Regions from separate parts of the Micromonospora sp. NPDC050276 genome, predicted to be linked through region 1. Evidence: riboswitches for the same ligand, from Rfam matches in the RefSeq annotation. Region 1 holds a riboswitch; each other region holds the start of a gene.
What was found. Region 1 has a riboswitch for cyclic di-AMP ahead of ACIBF8_RS30140 (coiled-coil domain-containing protein). Riboswitches for the same ligand answer to the same signal wherever they lie in the genome.
Positions count from the first base shown of each region.

Region 2: it holds a riboswitch for cyclic di-AMP, as region 1 does, so the genes downstream of both, ACIBF8_RS13335 (coiled-coil domain-containing protein) here and ACIBF8_RS30140 (coiled-coil domain-containing protein) in region 1, are expected to answer to the same signal.
Region 3: it holds a riboswitch for cyclic di-AMP, as region 1 does, so the genes downstream of both, ACIBF8_RS15255 (NlpC/P60 family protein) here and ACIBF8_RS30140 (coiled-coil domain-containing protein) in region 1, are expected to answer to the same signal.

Region 1 covers NZ_JBITJA010000022.1:66,536-72,015, forward strand. Annotated here, with positions in the region: gene ACIBF8_RS30130 (helix-turn-helix transcriptional regulator) at 1-224, opposite strand, end outside; gene ACIBF8_RS30135 (carbonic anhydrase) at 449-1,177, shown strand; gene ACIBF8_RS30140 (coiled-coil domain-containing protein) at 1,234-2,253, opposite strand; cyclic di-AMP (ydaO/yuaA leader) riboswitch at 2,258-2,388, opposite strand; gene ACIBF8_RS30145 (YibE/F family protein) at 2,555-3,925, opposite strand; gene ACIBF8_RS30150 (copper-translocating P-type ATPase) at 4,235-5,480, shown strand, end outside.
Region 2 covers NZ_JBITJA010000005.1:412,370-417,849, reverse strand. Annotated here, with positions in the region: gene ACIBF8_RS13350 (PfkB family carbohydrate kinase) at 1-839, opposite strand, end outside; gene ACIBF8_RS13345 (SRPBCC family protein) at 1,030-1,491, shown strand; gene ACIBF8_RS13340 (hypothetical protein) at 1,669-2,184, opposite strand; gene ACIBF8_RS13335 (coiled-coil domain-containing protein) at 2,346-3,410, opposite strand; cyclic di-AMP (ydaO/yuaA leader) riboswitch at 3,416-3,547, opposite strand; gene ACIBF8_RS13330 (cation diffusion facilitator family transporter) at 3,681-4,598, opposite strand; gene ACIBF8_RS13325 (HelD family protein) at 4,705-5,480, opposite strand, start outside.
Region 3 covers NZ_JBITJA010000006.1:260,697-266,176, forward strand. Annotated here, with positions in the region: gene ACIBF8_RS15250 (N-acetylmuramoyl-L-alanine amidase) at 1-1,137, opposite strand, end outside; cyclic di-AMP (ydaO/yuaA leader) riboswitch at 1,373-1,509, shown strand; gene ACIBF8_RS15255 (NlpC/P60 family protein) at 1,523-2,563, shown strand; gene dcd (dCTP deaminase) at 2,630-3,208, opposite strand; gene ACIBF8_RS15265 (pyridoxamine 5'-phosphate oxidase family protein) at 3,308-3,865, shown strand; tRNA gene ACIBF8_RS15270 (tRNA-Gly) at 4,128-4,201, shown strand; partial or broken gene ACIBF8_RS15275 (DUF6924 domain-containing protein) at 4,303-4,524, opposite strand; gene ACIBF8_RS15280 (LD-carboxypeptidase) at 4,561-5,480, opposite strand, start outside.

The sequences.
Region 1 (5,480 bases):
GTGTATTCGTTGCGCCGCCCGACCCGGGTGCGGTGCAGGTAGCCGCCCGCCTCCAGGTCGGCGACGATCGCCTGCGCGGCCCGTTCGGTCACGCCGACCTCGGCCGCGACATCGCGTAGCCGGGCGGTCGGATCGCGGGCGATGGCCAGCAGCACGTGCCCGTGGTTGGTGAGGAACGTCCAGTTCCGCCCGCTGCCGGTGTCGCCCGTCACCGTGCTCGCCATCGTGTGGCCGCCTTTCGGATGTCCGCCTGCCTCGCGAAAGTCTCGTCCGCCCCGCCTTCGGCCGGTCGCCCAGGGGGCCACCCCGCGTCAACGTATGAAATGTAAATCACGCATACCTTGACGCATCTTACCGTGCGTGTGACGGTGGAGCACGAGCCAGCGCCCGCCGCCGGGCCGGCGGTAAGCCGCTTGACCAGGTGAGATGCGTCGAGACGAGGTGCGGGATGAGTTCTACCGGAAGCTCCGGCGGTCAGCCGGGTTCGCAGCGGACCGCCGACCGGGCGTCCGCGCTCGGCGAGCCGACCCAGGCGTACGCCGAGCTGCTCGCCGGCAACCGGCGCTTCGTCAGCGGTGCCCCACGCCACCCCAACCAGGACGCCGGGCACCGGACCGCGGTGGCCGACGGGCAACACCCGTTCGCGGTGATCGTCGGCTGCTCCGACTCCCGTCTGGCCGCCGAGATCATCTTTGACCGCGGGCTCGGTGACCTGTTCGTGGTCCGCACGGCCGGGCACACCGCCGGCCCGGAGGTGCTCGGCAGCGTGGAGTACGCGGTGACCGTGCTCGGCACCCCGCTGGTGGTGGTGCTCGGCCACGACTCGTGCGGCGCGGTGCAGGCCGCCCGAGAGGCCGCCGCGACCGGTACCGCACCGAGTGGTCATCTGCGTGCGGTGGTCGACGCGGTGGTGCCCAGCCTGCGCCGGGCGGAGGCCGAGGGCGTGCACGACATCGATGGCATCGTCGACATCCACATCGCGCAGACCGTGGAGACGTTGCTCGGGCAGTCCCCGGTGCTCGCCGATGAGGTGGCGCGGGGGCGGTGCGCGGTGGTGGGGGTTTCCTACCGGCTCGCCGCCGGGGTGGTGCGCCCGGTGGCGGCCGTGCCGGCCGGCTTCGCGATGCTCGGCGGCCCAGCCGAGTCGAGCGACCCGGCCACGCCTGCCACCGTCTGACGCGACGAGGGCCGCTCCGCGTGACGCGGAACGGCCCTCGACGGGGATCGTGCGGGTCAGAGCAGCGACATGTGGACGTGGTCGGTGTGGTTCGACGGCCCGCTGTACGAACTCCAGCCGGTGGCCGGGAACCAGATCTGCCGGTTCCAGATCACGTAGTAGATGCCGAGCCGGTCGGCGTTACGGATGAGGAACGCGGCGACGTTGTTGCCGTACGTCCGGGTGTCTTCGTTGTGCCACGGCGAGAAGCCGCTCTTCTGCAGCGACCAGTCGCAGGCGCGGCCCTTCGGGTGCTCCCACGGCCCGCCGGGGCGGTAGCAGCCGACGAACCGGTTGAAGCCGGCCCGCTTGACCTCCTTGTACGCGTGCAGCGTGCGGGGGGTGACGCAGCCGGAGGTGGTGGGGTCGTCCTCGCTGCACGACTGGGGCTTCCAGTCACCGTCGGCCGTGCGACCCGGGCCGATCCTCGCGACCGGGGAGGTGGCGTCCACCAGGCCGCCGGTGAAGCCCTTCCCGCCGACCAGGGAGAGCGCCTTGTCGGCCTCGCTCTTCCGCTTCGCCATCAGGGCGGTCTGCTTCTGCTGCTCGCGAACCTCCGTGTCGAGGGCCAGCTTGGCCTGCTCGGCGCGGGCCTTCACCTCGTTGACCTCGGAGAGCTTCTTCTCGTTGACCATGTTCATCTCGTCCAGCGCCGCCGCGCGCTGGACGAACGAGTCGGGGCCGTCGCTCTCCAGCAGCATCGCGATCGCGCCGATCCGGCCGGTCCGGTAGGACTGGGCGGCGATCTGCCCGACCTGCGGGGCCAGCGCGTCCAGGTCGGCCTTGGCCCGGTCGACTTCCGCTGCCAGCTCACCCTGGCGCTTCTTGGACTTGTCCAGTTTGGACTTGGCGGCGGAGTAGTCGCGGTTGGCCTGCTCGATGACGTCGTTGAGCAGCTTCGGCTCGCCGTCCTCCTCGTGCCCGGACGGCGTGGGGTTCGTCGGGGCGGCGTGCGCCGGGTGCGGCCCGACGAGCACGGTCAGTGCGGCGATCACGGCCACCACGGGTGTCAACCAGCGGCGTAGGGGTGCCGTCACAATGTTCCCTTCCGTCGACCGCCGACCGGGTTAGCTGACGGGTTCGGGGCGGAAGCGGCCCCTACCGCTGACGCGGATTCACCCCACGTACCTGGGTCCCCGGCTCGCCGGCTGGCGATTGGGCGGTGGCACCGCAGGCGCCGCTTCGCGCCTTCATCGGTGACCGGCAGCGAGGTTACCCGAGAGTCGACCGGGTGAGCTACGCCTGGATGCCGACCAAAAGCGTCATTTCGCCATAGCGTTGAGTGACCAGTGACGTGGTTCTCAGGGTGGATGCCCGATCTGGTCACGCTGAGGAGTGTCACCATGCCGTATCCGTGCTCCTGTTCGACTCCGGCCACCGGTCGGTGGCCGCGGATGGGGGTGCGGTCCGCGTCTGGATCGGCTCCTCGGAGCCACCCGTTCGCGGGGAGCTGAGTGCGGCCAGGGCCTCGGCGCGGTCCGGTCTGGGCCGGGACGTGGCAGCGTCGGCGGACGGTGCCGCACCGGTGTGCCCGGCGGCGGTCACCACCGCGGCCAGCCCGGTGGTCAGCGGCACGGCGGCGATCAGACCGAGGGTGGCGACCGCGCTGCGGACGATCTCCTGCGCGAGGAACTCACTGGTGAGGATCTGCCCGATCGGCCGCGAGTCGGCGGTGAGCAGGAGCAGCAGGGGGAGCGACGCGCCCGCGTACGCCAGCACGATGGTGTTGACAGTGGAGGCGATGTGCGCGCGGCCGACCCGGGTGGCCGCACGGTAGAGCTGCAACCGGGTCAACCCGGGGTTGGCGTTCGCCAACTCGGTGACGGTGGCTGCCTGGGTGACCGTCACGTCGTCGAGCACCCCGAGTGATCCGATAATGATCCCGGCGAGCAGCAGACCGTGCAGGTCCACGTCGCCCTGGAACATCGACAGGGTGGTCGCGTCTTCGCTGCCGAAGCCGGTGAGGTGGGTCGCGGCCGTGGCGATGCTGGCGAGCACGCCGGTCAGCACCAGGCTGCCCAGGGTGCCGAGCACCGCGACCGAGGTCTGCGCGGTGACCCCGTGCGTCAGATAGAGGACCACGAACATGATCAGGGCCGCGCCGACCACCGCCACCAGCAACGGCGACCTGCCGGCGCCGATGCCCGGCAGGACGAAGGTGAGCAGGATGGCGAAGCTGGCGGCCAGCCCGGCGAGCGCGGCCAGCCCTCGCCACCGACCGAACGCAACGATCGCGGCCGCGAAGACCACCGCCAGCCACACCATCGGGGTGCCGCGTTGGTGCTCCGCGATGTTCCAGTTGCTGACGCTGGGATCGGTCGGATCGGTCAGCTCGACCAGGATGACCTCGTCGCCAACCTCGACCCGAGGTGCGCCCGGTCCGTCAGGCACCGGTGTCCGTACCTGCTGGCCGGCGGTCGGCCCGTCGTCCACCCGGACGTCGACGGTGCCGCACCGCCCGCCGCCGACCCTCGGTGTGCCCTCGGGGGCCGACGGCACCGGCGGGCACGGCTCGCTCACCACCCGGGTGACCGTGCCGGGGTAGCGCGGCACGTCCGCATCGCCATCGGTCTGCGGTGCCCCGCCTCGCGGCCAGAGCAGCACCGCGGCGAGCACGGTGGCGACGAAGAGAGGCACCACCGTCACGATGAGGATCCGTCGCACCCTCGGTGGGGCGGACGGAGCGGTGTGAGTGTGGTCGGCGGCCAAGGCGAGACTCCCAACGATCCGGTGCGGGGTACGGGTCAGCGGGCCGGGCGGTTCACCGTTGCGGTGGAAACCCGGCGGAGGGCGGGTCGGATCGCTGCCTGCCCACCGCTTGATCACGAACGGTCAGTGGCCGGCCCGGTCGGCGGGAGGCGACCGCGCGGTGGCGGAGTTGGTGCCCGACTGTGTAGCGGCATGCGGAGGGCCATCGTGGGAGATGCTAGTCAGCCAGTTGGGGGGTTGCAGGTCGTGACGGGGTGTCGAGGCGGTGAACCGCTCGCGTGGCGGTCTCCGGGCCGGCATGTTGGAGCCATGCAGGCGCGCGACTCCGACCATCCACCGCCCGGTGAGCCAATGCCGCCCGACCACCACGCCGGGCACGACAAGCACGCCGGGCACGACAAGCACGCCGGGCACGATCCGGCGATGTTCCGCCGCCGGTTCTGGGTCTGCCTGGTGCTGACCGTCCCGGTGGTGCTGACGAGTCACCTCGTGTCGGACCAGCTGGGTCTGGGCACGGACGTTCCCGGCCGATCCTGGGTGGGCCCGGTGCTCGGCTCGGTGGTGTTCTGGTGGGGCGGTTGGCCGTTTCTGGTCGGTGCGGTGAGGGAGGTGCGGGACCGGACACCCGGCATGATGCTGCTGGTCGCAATGGCGATCACCGTCGCCTACGCGGCGTCGCTGGCCACCAGCGTGGGCGCCTTCGACCTGGACTTCTGGTGGGAGTTGGCCGCGCTGGTCACGATCATGCTGCTCGGGCACTGGCAGGAGATGAAGGCCATCGGGCAGGCCCGGGGAGCACTGGCGGCGCTGGCCGCGCTGCTGCCGGACGAGGCCGAACGGGTGGTGGCGGACGGACGGGTCGAGGCGGTGCCGGTGACCGGCCTGCGGATCGACGACGTGGTGCTGGTCCGGCCGGGGGGTCGGGTGCCGGCGGACGGACGGGTCGTCGGCGGGAGCGCCGAGCTGGACGAGTCGATGATCACCGGTGAGTCGCGACCGGTCACCCGGTCGACCGGCGACCGGGTGGTTGCCGGCACCGTCGCCACCGACTCGGCGATCCGGGTGCGCGTCGAGGCGTTGGGTGAGCAGACTGCCCTGGCCGGCATTCAGCGGATGGTCGCGCAGGCCCAGGGCTCCGGTGGACGGGCCCAGCTGTTGGCCGACCGGTTCGCCGCCGCGCTGTTCTACCTGGCCACCGGCACCGCCGTGTTGACCGTGCTGGTCTGGACCGCGCTCGGCCAGCCGGATGAGGCGGTGGTTCGTGCGGTCACCGTCCTGGTGATCGCCTGCCCGCACGCGCTGGGCCTCGCCATCCCGCTGGTCGTCGCGCTCTCCACCGCCCTCGCCGCCCGGTCCGGGATCCTGGTCAAGGACCGGTCGGCGCTGGAACGGATGCGGACCGTCGGCGCGGTGCTCTTCGACAAGACCGGCACGTTGACCCGGGGCGAGCACGGGCTGACCGACCTGGTGACGGCCCCCGGCGCCGAGCGGGACGAGGTGCTGCGGATCGCGGCGGGCGTCGAGTCGGACAGCGAACATCCGCTGGCCCGGGCCA
Region 2 (5,480 bases), on a different contig from region 1:
ACGTTCAGCGCGCCAGCGGCGGCGCCGGTTCGGATGGCGGTTCGGATGTCCCCGCCCCTGGCCACGACGGCGGCCACCCCGGCGGTCATCGAGTCGCCCGCGCCGCGCGGGTCGGCAGCCTCCAGCCGAGGCATCTCGACCTCGAACAACTCGCCGTCGATGAGCGCCAGCGCCGGCTGGTCGGCGCGGCTCACCACCACCGTCTCGGCGCCGCCGTCGTGCAGCTCGTACATGGCCCGGGTCAGCTCCAGGCTGTCGTCGCTGCGGGCGCGGCCGTCGCGGATCAACTCCTCGTGGCTCACCTTGAGGAAGAACACCCCGCTCTCCAGCACCGAACCGAGATGGTCGCCGGAGAGGTCGACCACCACCCGGCCGCCGTTGGCGCCGAGGTCGGCGGCGAAGCGCCGGTAGAGGTCGGCCGGGACGAGCCACGGTTCGTTCGGCCCACTGAGGATGCTCACCGAGGCCCGCAGGCCCTCGCCGAGGGCCAGGTTGTACAGCTCGTCGATCTCGTGCCGGCTCAGCGGCTGCCCAGGAACGTCGACGATCTCCTGCCGGGAGCCCTCCCGGCGATCGTGCACGTACCCGCCGCTGCCCGAATCGCGGACCACCACCTTGAGGTCCACCCCCTCGCCGACCAGCAGTGGCTCCAACACCTGGCCGATCTCACCACCGAGGGCGGCGCAGAGCACCACGTCGACACCCAGGGACAGCACCATCCGGGCCTGCCAGACGCCCTGCCCGCCAGGGTGCAGGTGCAGCTCGGGGTGGTCGTTCGGCTGGTCGACGGTCACTGTCAGCTGTGGAGTGGGCGCGAAAACCATCACGTGCCCACTCATCGGTCGTCGCCGTTCATGCGGTCCACCCCTCCGGCACCGTCGGGTGAATCGGTGCTAATCGATTCTAATCGGATGGGAGGCGGCAGGGCGTCTCATCGGCCCGGTCCGTCGCGATGCTGAGGGCCGTCGGGCGTTGCCAGCCAGACATCGGTACGGGACGATCGTGCGACCAACGACGGCGGGAGACGGTGTGCTCAGCAGCGATACCTTCAGCTACACCGTCCAGGCCCGGTGCGCACCGGCCACGGCGGCAGCGCTGCTCAGCGACCTGACCCGGCAGGGCGAGCTGCATCCGCTGATCGTCCGGGTTCGTCGGGTGCCGCCCCGGCCCGGCGCGCGGGCCAGCTACACGATCAACGATCGGCTGGCCGCCGGCCCGCTGCGCTTCCGGACCACGTACCACGCGGACGTGCTGATCAGCGAGGCCGACGAGATCGTCATGGTGGCTCGCCAGTGGCCAGCCACCACGGTGCGCAACCACACCCGACTGCGCGCCGATCCGGACGGCCTGGTTCGCGTCGACGTCGAGATCACCCTGACCGCGCCGACCCCGCTGTTCCGGTACGCGTTCCGCCAGGCCCAGGCCGCCCACCTCGCGTTGGCAACCCGGCTGGGCGCGGCCCTCGACCGAGCCGGCAACCCCCCACCCTGACCCACCCCACCCCCACCCCCACCCCCGCGCCCCCGCGCCCCCGCGCCCACCGCGCCGATCTTGCGGTTTCGGTTGCCTATATCAGTGGGATGCCCCTTTTTGTCGGGACAGTAAGTGCAAGATCGCGGAGCAGTGGGGGGCGGGGCGGGGCGGGGCGGGGCAAGATCGCGGGGTGGGTTAGGCAACTGTCGCGGAGTTCGCGCCGCTGCGGCTTGGGCGGGTGGGTTGGGCAGCGCGCCGTCGGCCCCACGGCTTGTACGTGGACAGCACCGTCGCGATGATCATCAGGCTGGTCGACACGGCCGGCGCGATCACCAGGTCGGCGCGGTCCCGAGTGGGCAGGGCGGCACCCATCGCCGCGGCGTGGCGCAGGTTCGGGGCGAGCAGGAACAGCACCAGCCCGACCATCACCGTGGTGAGCACGAGCTTGACCAGCACCCAGCGGTGGCGCAGCAGGCCCCACGGGGTGAGCAGCGAACTGGCCACACCGATCAGCCAGACCAGGACGCTCAGCGGCGCGAACAGCACCGTACCGACCAGCGCCGTGACCGGATAGACCGTTGCCGGGTCGGCCCCGCGCTGCACGGCGATGCCGAGGGTGAGCAGCACCAGGTCGGTGCCGAGCCAGCCCAGCGAGGTGACCAGGTGCAGGGTGAGCAGCGCTTTGCGGGCGGTGGGTCGGATCCGAGGCATACCGCGATGCTGCCCGGCGACCTCGGCCGGGTCGTCCGACGGCCGACGACATCCGGGGTACGCCCGGCGACGTAGCCGGGTCGCGCGTTCATGATCGAGACGACGTCACTGCTGTCGGGGTATCCCGTCGCGCGGATACCCCGACACCAGTGCTGGTGGCTCTAGTAGACCGACAGGTGCACGTGGTTCGTGTGGTCGGTGGACGGGGTGCCGTTGGCCCCGCTGTACGACTTCCAGCCACTGCTGGGCAGCCAGATCTGTTTGAACCAGATCACGTAGAGCACGGCGAGCCGGTCCGCGTTGCGGATGAAGTACGCCGCCAGGTTGTTGCCGTAGGTCTTGTCGCCGCCGGTGGCGACCCCGCCGAAGCCGTTCTTCTGCGCCGCGAAGTCGCAGGCCCGGCCCTTCGGGTGTTCACCGGAGCCGCCGGGGCGGTGGCAGGAGACGTACCGGGTGAAGCCGGCGACCTTGGCCTGGTTGAGCGCGTGCAGGGTACGCGGGGTGATGCAGCCGTTGGCCGGCGTGGGGTCGTTGACGCTGCACGACTCGGACGGCCAGGAGCCGTCGGAGTTGCGCGGCGCGGCCGTCGCGTTGGCGGCGGAGGTGCCCCGGTTGGAGCCGCTGTCGGTGGTGGTCTGCGGCTTGGGTGCGGTGGCCACGGTCAGGGCCCGTTCGGCCTGCTCCTTGCGCTTGGCCATCACCGCGACCTGCTTGCGCTGTTCGTTGATCTCGCCGTCCAGGGCGGCCCGGGTGCGGTTGGCCTGGTCCTTGCTGCTCAACAGGTCGCGCAGCACCCGGTCCTCGTTGGCGGCGACCGCGTCCAGCGCGGCTGCCCGGTCCATGAAGCCTTCCGGAGTGTTGCTGTTGAGCAGCGCCGACATCGTGCCGAGTCGACCGGTGCGGTACGCCACTTCGGCGATCTCGCCGACCTTGCCGTTGCGCTGATCGAGCTCGACCTCGATGGCCTTGAGCCGGGTGGTGAGCTGCTGCTGCCGTTGCACGGAGGTATCCAGGGCGCGCTTCGCGTCCAGGTAGCCCTTGCTGGCCGCCTCGAGTTGGGCGCGCAACGCCGGGGTGCCGCCCTCTTCGTCGGAGTCGGGTGCGGCGGCCCGCAGGCCGGTCGGGGGAGCGGCCGAGGCGGTGCCGGCCGGGAGCGCGACGCTGAGGGTGAACATCGCGACGATCAGGGCCGCCAGTCTGGCGGCGGGGGGTCGTGCTGGTGCCACTGCGCATGTCCTTCCGTCAGCCGCCGACCGGGTTAGCTGACGGGTTCGGGACGGAAGATCCCTACCGCTGACGCGGATGCACCCCAGGAACGTGGTTCCCCGGTTCGCCCAATCGAGCGATTAGGCGGCGACCGCCACCGGCGCCGGGAGGGCGCCGCCTGGTGGTGGCCGGGACCGAGCTTACCGGTGCCACTGGGGCGGCTGCAGCGAATGTGACGGACGGTGCGTGCGTCATCACCGAAAATGGCGATGGGAGCTGAGGAAGTTCCGTCACCACTCGATAGAGCCGCATGCCCCGGTGCCGGCGCCGGGCTCGATCTGCAACGTCGCGTGCTCGATGCGGAAGTCGTCGTGTAGAGCCGTACGCGCCGCGGTGAGCACCGCGCCGACCTCCGCGCCGGGTGCCATGGTCAGGTGGGCGGAGGCCACCTCCATGCCTGAGGTGAGCGTCCAGACGTGCAGGTCGTGCACCTCGACGACACCGGGAACCGCAGCCAGGCGGTCGTGTACGGCGGTCACCTGGAGGTGCTCCGGGGCGGCCTGCACCAGGATGCGGATGGCGGCGCGGGCCAGCCGCCAGGTGCGCGGCAGGATGAACACGCCGATGGCGACCGCGACCAGAGGATCGGCCCACCACCAGTCGGTGACGGCGATGAGCAGCGCCGCGCCGATGACGCCGAGCGAGCCGAGCAGGTCGCCGAGCACCTCCAGGTAGGCGCCCTGGAGGTTGATGCTCTCCCGGGCCCCGGCGCGCAGCAGGGCGAAGGCGGCGATGTTCGCGAGCAGGCCGAGGACGGCCACCACGAGCATCGGGCCGGCGATGACCTGGTGCGGGTCGCCGAAACGGCGGATCGCCTCGATCACCACGTAGATCGCGACGCCGGAGAGCAGGACGGCGTTGGCCAGCGCGGCGAGCACCTCGAGCCGGTAGAGCCCGAAGGTGCGCTGCGGGTCGCCGCTGGCCCGCCGGGTCGCCGTGATCGCGGCGAGCGCCATCCCGATGCCGAGCACGTCGGTGAACATGTGCCCGGCGTCGGAGAGCAGGGCGAGCGAGCCGGTGTGCAGGGCGACCACCGCCTCGACCACCATGAGGGTGGCGAGCAATCCGAACGCCGCCCAGAGTCGACCCCGGTGTTGCTGTGCGGCATTGGCGACGGACCCATGGTGGTGGTCATGACCTGCGCCCACGTGAATCACCTTCCGCCGCCGGTCGGGACCCGATCAAATGTATGCTCACATCGCTATGTGTGCAAGTGTACGGGCTGCGCCTCCCGACGGCGGCGGCCCGCACGCATCAGCCGGTCGGGTCGATCGTGGTGAGGCGCTGGGTGGCCCGGGAGAGCGCCACGTACAGGGTGCGTACCCCGGCGCCCGGATCCGCCCGGATCTCGCTCGGGGCGACCAGCACCACCCCGTCGTACTCCATGCCCTTGGCCTCCAGGCTGGTCACCACCTGCAACCTCGGCGCGCCGAGCGCGCCGAGCCAACCGGCGACCTCGTCGCGGCGCGGAACCGGCGTGATCACCCCGACCGTGCCCTCCACCTCGGCCAGCAGGCCGGCGGCCGCCTCCACGGTCGCGGTCTCCAACCCCGTCGCGGGCACCACCAGCTCGACCGGCTCGACCCCGGTGGAACGGACCGCGGTCGGCAGCGGCAGGTCAGGGTAGAGCCGGCGGATCTCCGCCGCGGCCACCGCGAAGATCTCCGCCGAGTTGCGGTAGTTGGTGGTGAGCGTGAAATCGTGTCGCTTGCGCCGGCCCAGCGCATGGTCGCGGGCTCGGGTCAGCTCCTCCGGATCCCCGGTCCACGCGGTCTGTGCGGGATCGCCGACCACGGTCCAGGAGGCCAGCCGACCGCGCCGACCGATCATCCGCCACTGCATGGGCGAAACGTCCTGCGCCTCGTCCACCACCACGTGCGCGTACTCCCGGTAGTCCTCCGGGCGTTCCCGGGCCGCCGCGCGGGCCGCCCGCTGGCGGTCGCCGAGGGTGCTCAGCTCGCGGACGCCGCCCGCGAGCTGGAACGGGTCGCGCCGCGCGCGGGCCGGCTGCACGGGCTTACCCAGCAGCG
Region 3 (5,480 bases), on a different contig from region 1:
GACCAGCTTCGCCGAGGTCCGGTACATCGCCTCGGTGTACCAGGTGCCCTGCGCCGCGAAGCCCTCGTGTTCCAGACCGATCGACTTGGCGTTGACGTACCAGTTGCCGGCGTGCCAGCCGACGTCCTTGGTCCGCACGTGCTGGGCGATGTGCCCGTCGACCGAGCGCAGCGAGTAGTGCCAGCTCACGTAGGTCGGATCCTGGACGAGTTGCAGGGTGGTCGCCCAGCTCGCCTCGGTGTCGTGGATGACGATGTACTCGATCTTCTGCCGGGCGGGCCGGTCGGAGAGGTCGTGGTTGCCGTAGTCCCCGTCGCCGAACGCCTCGTAGGGCGCCGGGATCCATTCGCAGGAGATGGTGCGGGGGCACTCCACCCCGTCCGGGCGGGCCAGCCGGCGCAGGCCCAGCCGGTCCAGCCAGGAACGCTCGGGCCGTACCGCACGGGCCGGCAGGGTGATCCGCTGGCCGTCGTCGGTCACCCGGGACGCGCCCGCACCGATGGTGGTGAAGACCTCGTCGGCGAAGGCCGCGGCGGCGTCGGCGCTGTCCGCGCCGGAGTAGCGGGCCACCGCGCCGTACCAGGCCGCCGGGTCGGTGTCGGCGCCGAGCGGCGCCCCCAATTCCCGCTGGTACGCGCTCAGCAGCGCGGCACCACCCCGGATGTTGACGCCCACGTCGGCGCGCAGTGCCTCGGGTGCCGCGCCGGTCAGCGCGGCGGCGGCGTCTACGGTCTGCAACGCGGCGGTGGACGGCGCGGGGGTCTCGACCGGCCGGGGCGCGGGCACCCGGGCGGGGCGCGAATCGTCGCCACGGGGGTCCTCGGCGCCGGCGTCGTGGTGGCCGCGCCCAGGTAGGGCGGCCACGTGCCGGGCGTCGGTCAGGTGCATCGGGCCGTAGCCGCCGCTGGTGCTGGGTGTGCCGGCGTTGCTGTCCCAGCGGGACTCCAGATAGGAGACGCCGAGCAGCACGACGGGCGGTATCCCGTACTCGGTGGCCGCGGCGGCGTATTGCTGTTGGCGGTCGGTGGTGGGCGCGGCGGCGGCCGGGCCGACGGAGAGTGGCACCGTGGTCGTGGCGGCGACCACGGTGGCGGCGAGCAGGGCACGCCAGCCGGTCGACAGGGTGGGAGGGTGCATCGAACCCCCTAGATTCTCGCGGGCAGAGGTCAGGTCACCATCGCGCCGCCCGGGAACCCACGTCAATACCTTTCTATCTATCGAAGTATCTAGAAAGTATTCTTCACACACGGTCGGTGACCTCATCCGATCGGTACGGAGTGTCACGGCCGCACGGGTTGCGGATCGGTAACAAGCGTCTCTACTCTGGTCATTCGTCGGCCCGACAGCAGCTCCGCCCAGCCCGGGCGGTAACGGACCGACACCGCCGAGTCGTTTCCGAGCGAACCGGGGACCCAGGTCCCTCGGGGTGAATCCGCAGTCACTTGCGGTAGGGCGCCGACTTCCCGCCCGAACCCGTCAGCTAACCCGGTAGGCGGTCAGGAAGAAGGAGTACGGAACCCCGGTGGCACTCCATGCCCCGCGGCCGTCGTCCGAGCGGTCGGCATCAGCCGGCCCGGCGTCGATCGTGCCGCGCCCACGCTGGTCCCGCTTCACCACCGTTCTCGCCGCGCTGGCCGGCGTCGCCGTCGTCCTGACCGGCAGCGCCACGGCGGCCCACGCCGACCCGTCCGTCGCCGAGATCGAGCGCCAGATCGACGCCGACTGGAACAAGCTCGAACCGATCATCGAACGGCACAACGCCACCCGCACCGACCTCGCCGCGAAGCGCAAGCAAGCCGACGCGCTGGCCGCCCGGATCACTCCGCTGGAGCGCCAGGTCGACGCCGCGATGGACAAGGTCAGCGCCCTCGCCGTCCGCGCCTACAAGGGTGAGAACGTCTCGACCGTCAACGCGGTGCTGGGCAGCCGGTCGCCCAGCGAGGTGGTCGGCCAGCTCGAAATGCTCGACCGGTTTGCGCACAACCAGCAGAAGGACGTACGCCAGGTGGCCGACCTGCGCGACCAGTTGGCCGCGCAGAAGGCGCCACTGGACGAGATGGTGGCCCAGCTGGCCCGCACCGAGGCTCAGTTGGCGGCGAAGAAGAAGCAGATCAACGAAGAGATCGACCGCCTGCAGAAGCTGCGCCTCAAGGTGTACGGCAACGGCGGCGGCGGCCCGCTGCGCCCGGCGCCCTGCCCGGGTAGCTACCCCGGCGGCGCGGCGGGCACCGCGGTCAAGTTCGCCTGCGCGCAGATCGGCAAGCCCTACGTCTGGGGTGCCGAGGGCCCGAACTCGTACGACTGCTCCGGGCTGATGCTGGCCGCCTGGGCGAAGGCCGGCGTGTCGCTGCCGCACAACGCCGCCGCGCAAAGCCGGGTCACCAAGAACGTCAGTAGGGGTGACCTGCGCCCCGGCGACCTGGTCTTCTACTACAGCGACATCCACCACGTCGGCATGTACGTCGGCGGTGGCTGGGTGGTGCACGCCTCGCAGGCCGGTCAACCGGTCAAGATGAAGAAAGTCGACGACGGCCCGATCCACAGCTACGGCCGCCCCGGCTGACCTGGGTGACGAAAGGGCCCGTCGCGATCCGTCGCGGCGGGCCCTCGTCGTTCTCCGCGTCGCGCCTTATCGGGTGGGCCAGGTGCGCCAGTGCTGCCAGGCGCGGCTCGGAGTCGGCCCCCGCTGCCCCTGGTAGCGCGAGCCGTAGACCGCCGAGCCGTACGGGTGCTCGGCCGGCGAGGACAGCCGGAAGATGCAGAGCTGCCCGATCTTCATCCCCGGCCACAGGGTGATCGGCAGGTTCGCCACGTTCGAGAGCTCCAGCGTCACGTGACCGGAGAAACCCGGGTCGATGAATCCGGCGGTGGAGTGCGTGAGCAGCCCGAGCCGGCCCAGGGAGCTCTTGCCCTCCAGTCGGCCGGCGAGCTGGTCACCCAGCGAGATGACCTCCAGCGTCGAGGCGAGCACGAACTCGCCCGGGTGCAGCACGAACGGCTCGCCGTCGGGCACCTCGACCGCCGAGGTCAGGTCGTCCTGCTGCCTGGCGGGATCGATGTGGGTGTAGAGGTGGTTGTTGAAGACCCGGAACAGCCGGTCGAGTCGGACGTCGATGCTGGACGGTTGGACCAGGGTGGGCTCGAACGGCTCCAGGCCCAGCGTGCCGGCCTTGATCTCGGAGACCAGGTCGCGGTCGGAGAGCAGCATCGGACCACCATAGCCGCGTGGCCGAAAGTGACTGGATTCGGTGCCGGTGACCAGCGCGTCGAGGTCGCTGCTCGTACATTTGTTCGATAGAATGCCCGCATGGCTTCCTGGTCCGAATTCGCCGCCGACGAGCCCCGACTCGCCGACGGGATCCGCGTTCTCCTCCAGCAGTACGGGCCGGGCTTCGGCTACCTGGCCACGGTCCGTGCCGACGGCGGGCCCCGCGTCCATCCGGTCTCTCCGGTCATCACCGATGAGGGGCTGTTCTGCTTCATCATCGACTCTCCCAAGCGCCGCGACCTCGAACGTGACGGCCGTTACGCCCTGCACTCGTTCCCGCCGGAGGAGAGCGACGACGAGGCGTACGTGGCGGGGCGCGCCCGTCCGGTGACCGACCCGGTGCGGGTGGCGCAACTGGCGCAGACCGCCCGTGCCGAGCCGCAGGTCGACTGGCGGCTGTTCGAGTTCACCATCGACGTGGCGATGCTCACCCGCCGCGAGCAGCACACCGCAGGCATTCCGGGCCTCGCGCCGGGCCGGCCGGCCGTTCGGGTCTGGCTCGACCCGCACGCCCCGACGGCGGCGGCCACGCCACTCGCCGTACCGCAGACCCGCCCGACCCGCCGCAGCCGCGACGTCCAGTGCACGGCCGCCTGACCACGGCCCGAAGGTCATCGGTGCCGGCTCCGTCCTGACGGAGCCGGCACCGGGTGTACGCCCGGCCGCGCCCGGCCCCGCGCCCCGCCCACCGCGCATGATCAACTCGGTTTCGGTAAAACCGCGGTATCCCGACGCTCCGGATGCCCCGACGTCCAGGAAGTCGAGTGGATCAACCCGGGCGGGGCGGTACGCAACAGCCGCTGCCGGCGGGGGTACCTGGGTGCACGGGCTCGACGGCTCGGGTACAGTGGTGCCGCTTGCGGGTGTAGTTCAATGGCAGAACATCAGCTTCCCAAGCTGACAGTGCGGGTTCGATTCCCGTCACCCGCTCCAAACGAAAGGCCCTGGCCAGGACGTGAGTCCCGGTCAGGGCCTTCGGTGTTCCGAGGGCAACCATCAGGTGGCGTGCCATCAGTGGTGCCTCGCGACGGTCGTCAATCGCCCTCGAGCCCGCGGTACGTTCCGGACTCGTCGGCGGCATCGGCGAACTCCGCGAAATCCATGTTGGCGATGGTGAGGTTGTTCGAGATGTCCGCGTACCAGCGGGGCGGCACCCGGAAGGTGCGACCGGGCTGGCGGTTCAGGTCGACGGCGAGTAGCGGGCGTTCAACGTCGGTCATCGTGGTCGCGTCGGCGACGAACAGGTAGGGGAGCCAGTTCGCATCGCTTCTGGGAGCGTTTGCCTCAGCCCCCTACTGGTAGTCGGCGAAGATTCGACGGTGCACGCCATCGACGGTGACCGGGCCGCCGTGGGGAAGGATCCACTGCGGTCTGGTGTGGCCGAACGGGACGCCGACGCAGACGACTGCCTCGGGGTTGTAGCGGGCCACCATGTCGACGACCGTGTCGCGTTGCTGCTCCCGTAGCCGGGCCCGATCCGCCGCATCGGGTCGACGGGTGAAGTCGGAGACCGGCGGACGGGCGACCAGAACCGCGTCGACGGCGCTGAGGAACCCGCGTTCACCCAGTGACCGAACGATCCATCCGACCTCGCGCGCGGGAAGGAGCTCCTCCGACGTCTCGATGATCAGCACCCCGCCGCGCAGAACCTCTGGAGGGAACGGGAAGCGTCCCGCCGTCAGGATCCACTGGATGACCTCCAGGCAGCCACCCCAACTGCGGCCGGTAACGGCGCGACGCGGCCCGTACCAGCTCCACGGCTCCGTCGGTTCGCGATCCCCGAAGGACGTCAGCGCCTGCGGGTCGGCCCAGTCGATCCCGATGTCCTCGGACTCGCCCGGATCGGTAATCTCCAGTCGTTCCCCGGTGAGCAACGCCGCTCGCAGCGACCGGGCGTGGATGTCATCGACGGCGGGCCCGGGGCCGAGGTGCACCTGGGACGAGCCGCCGTAGAAGCTGGCGATGCCGAGGCCCCAGAGCCAGTGGTGCAGGTTGGTGTTGTCACTGGTGCCGAGGAACGGCTTCGGGTCGGCTCGGGCGAGGTCGGCGTCCAGGTGCGGGATGACCGTGATCTGGTCCTCGCCTCCGACGACGGCGAGAATGCCGCGCACCCGGGGATCCGCGAAGGCGGCGTTGATGTCGGCCGCACGCGCTGCCGCGGTCGCACCCACCTCGCGGGTGGTGGGGTATTCGACCGGAACAAGGCCGGTCA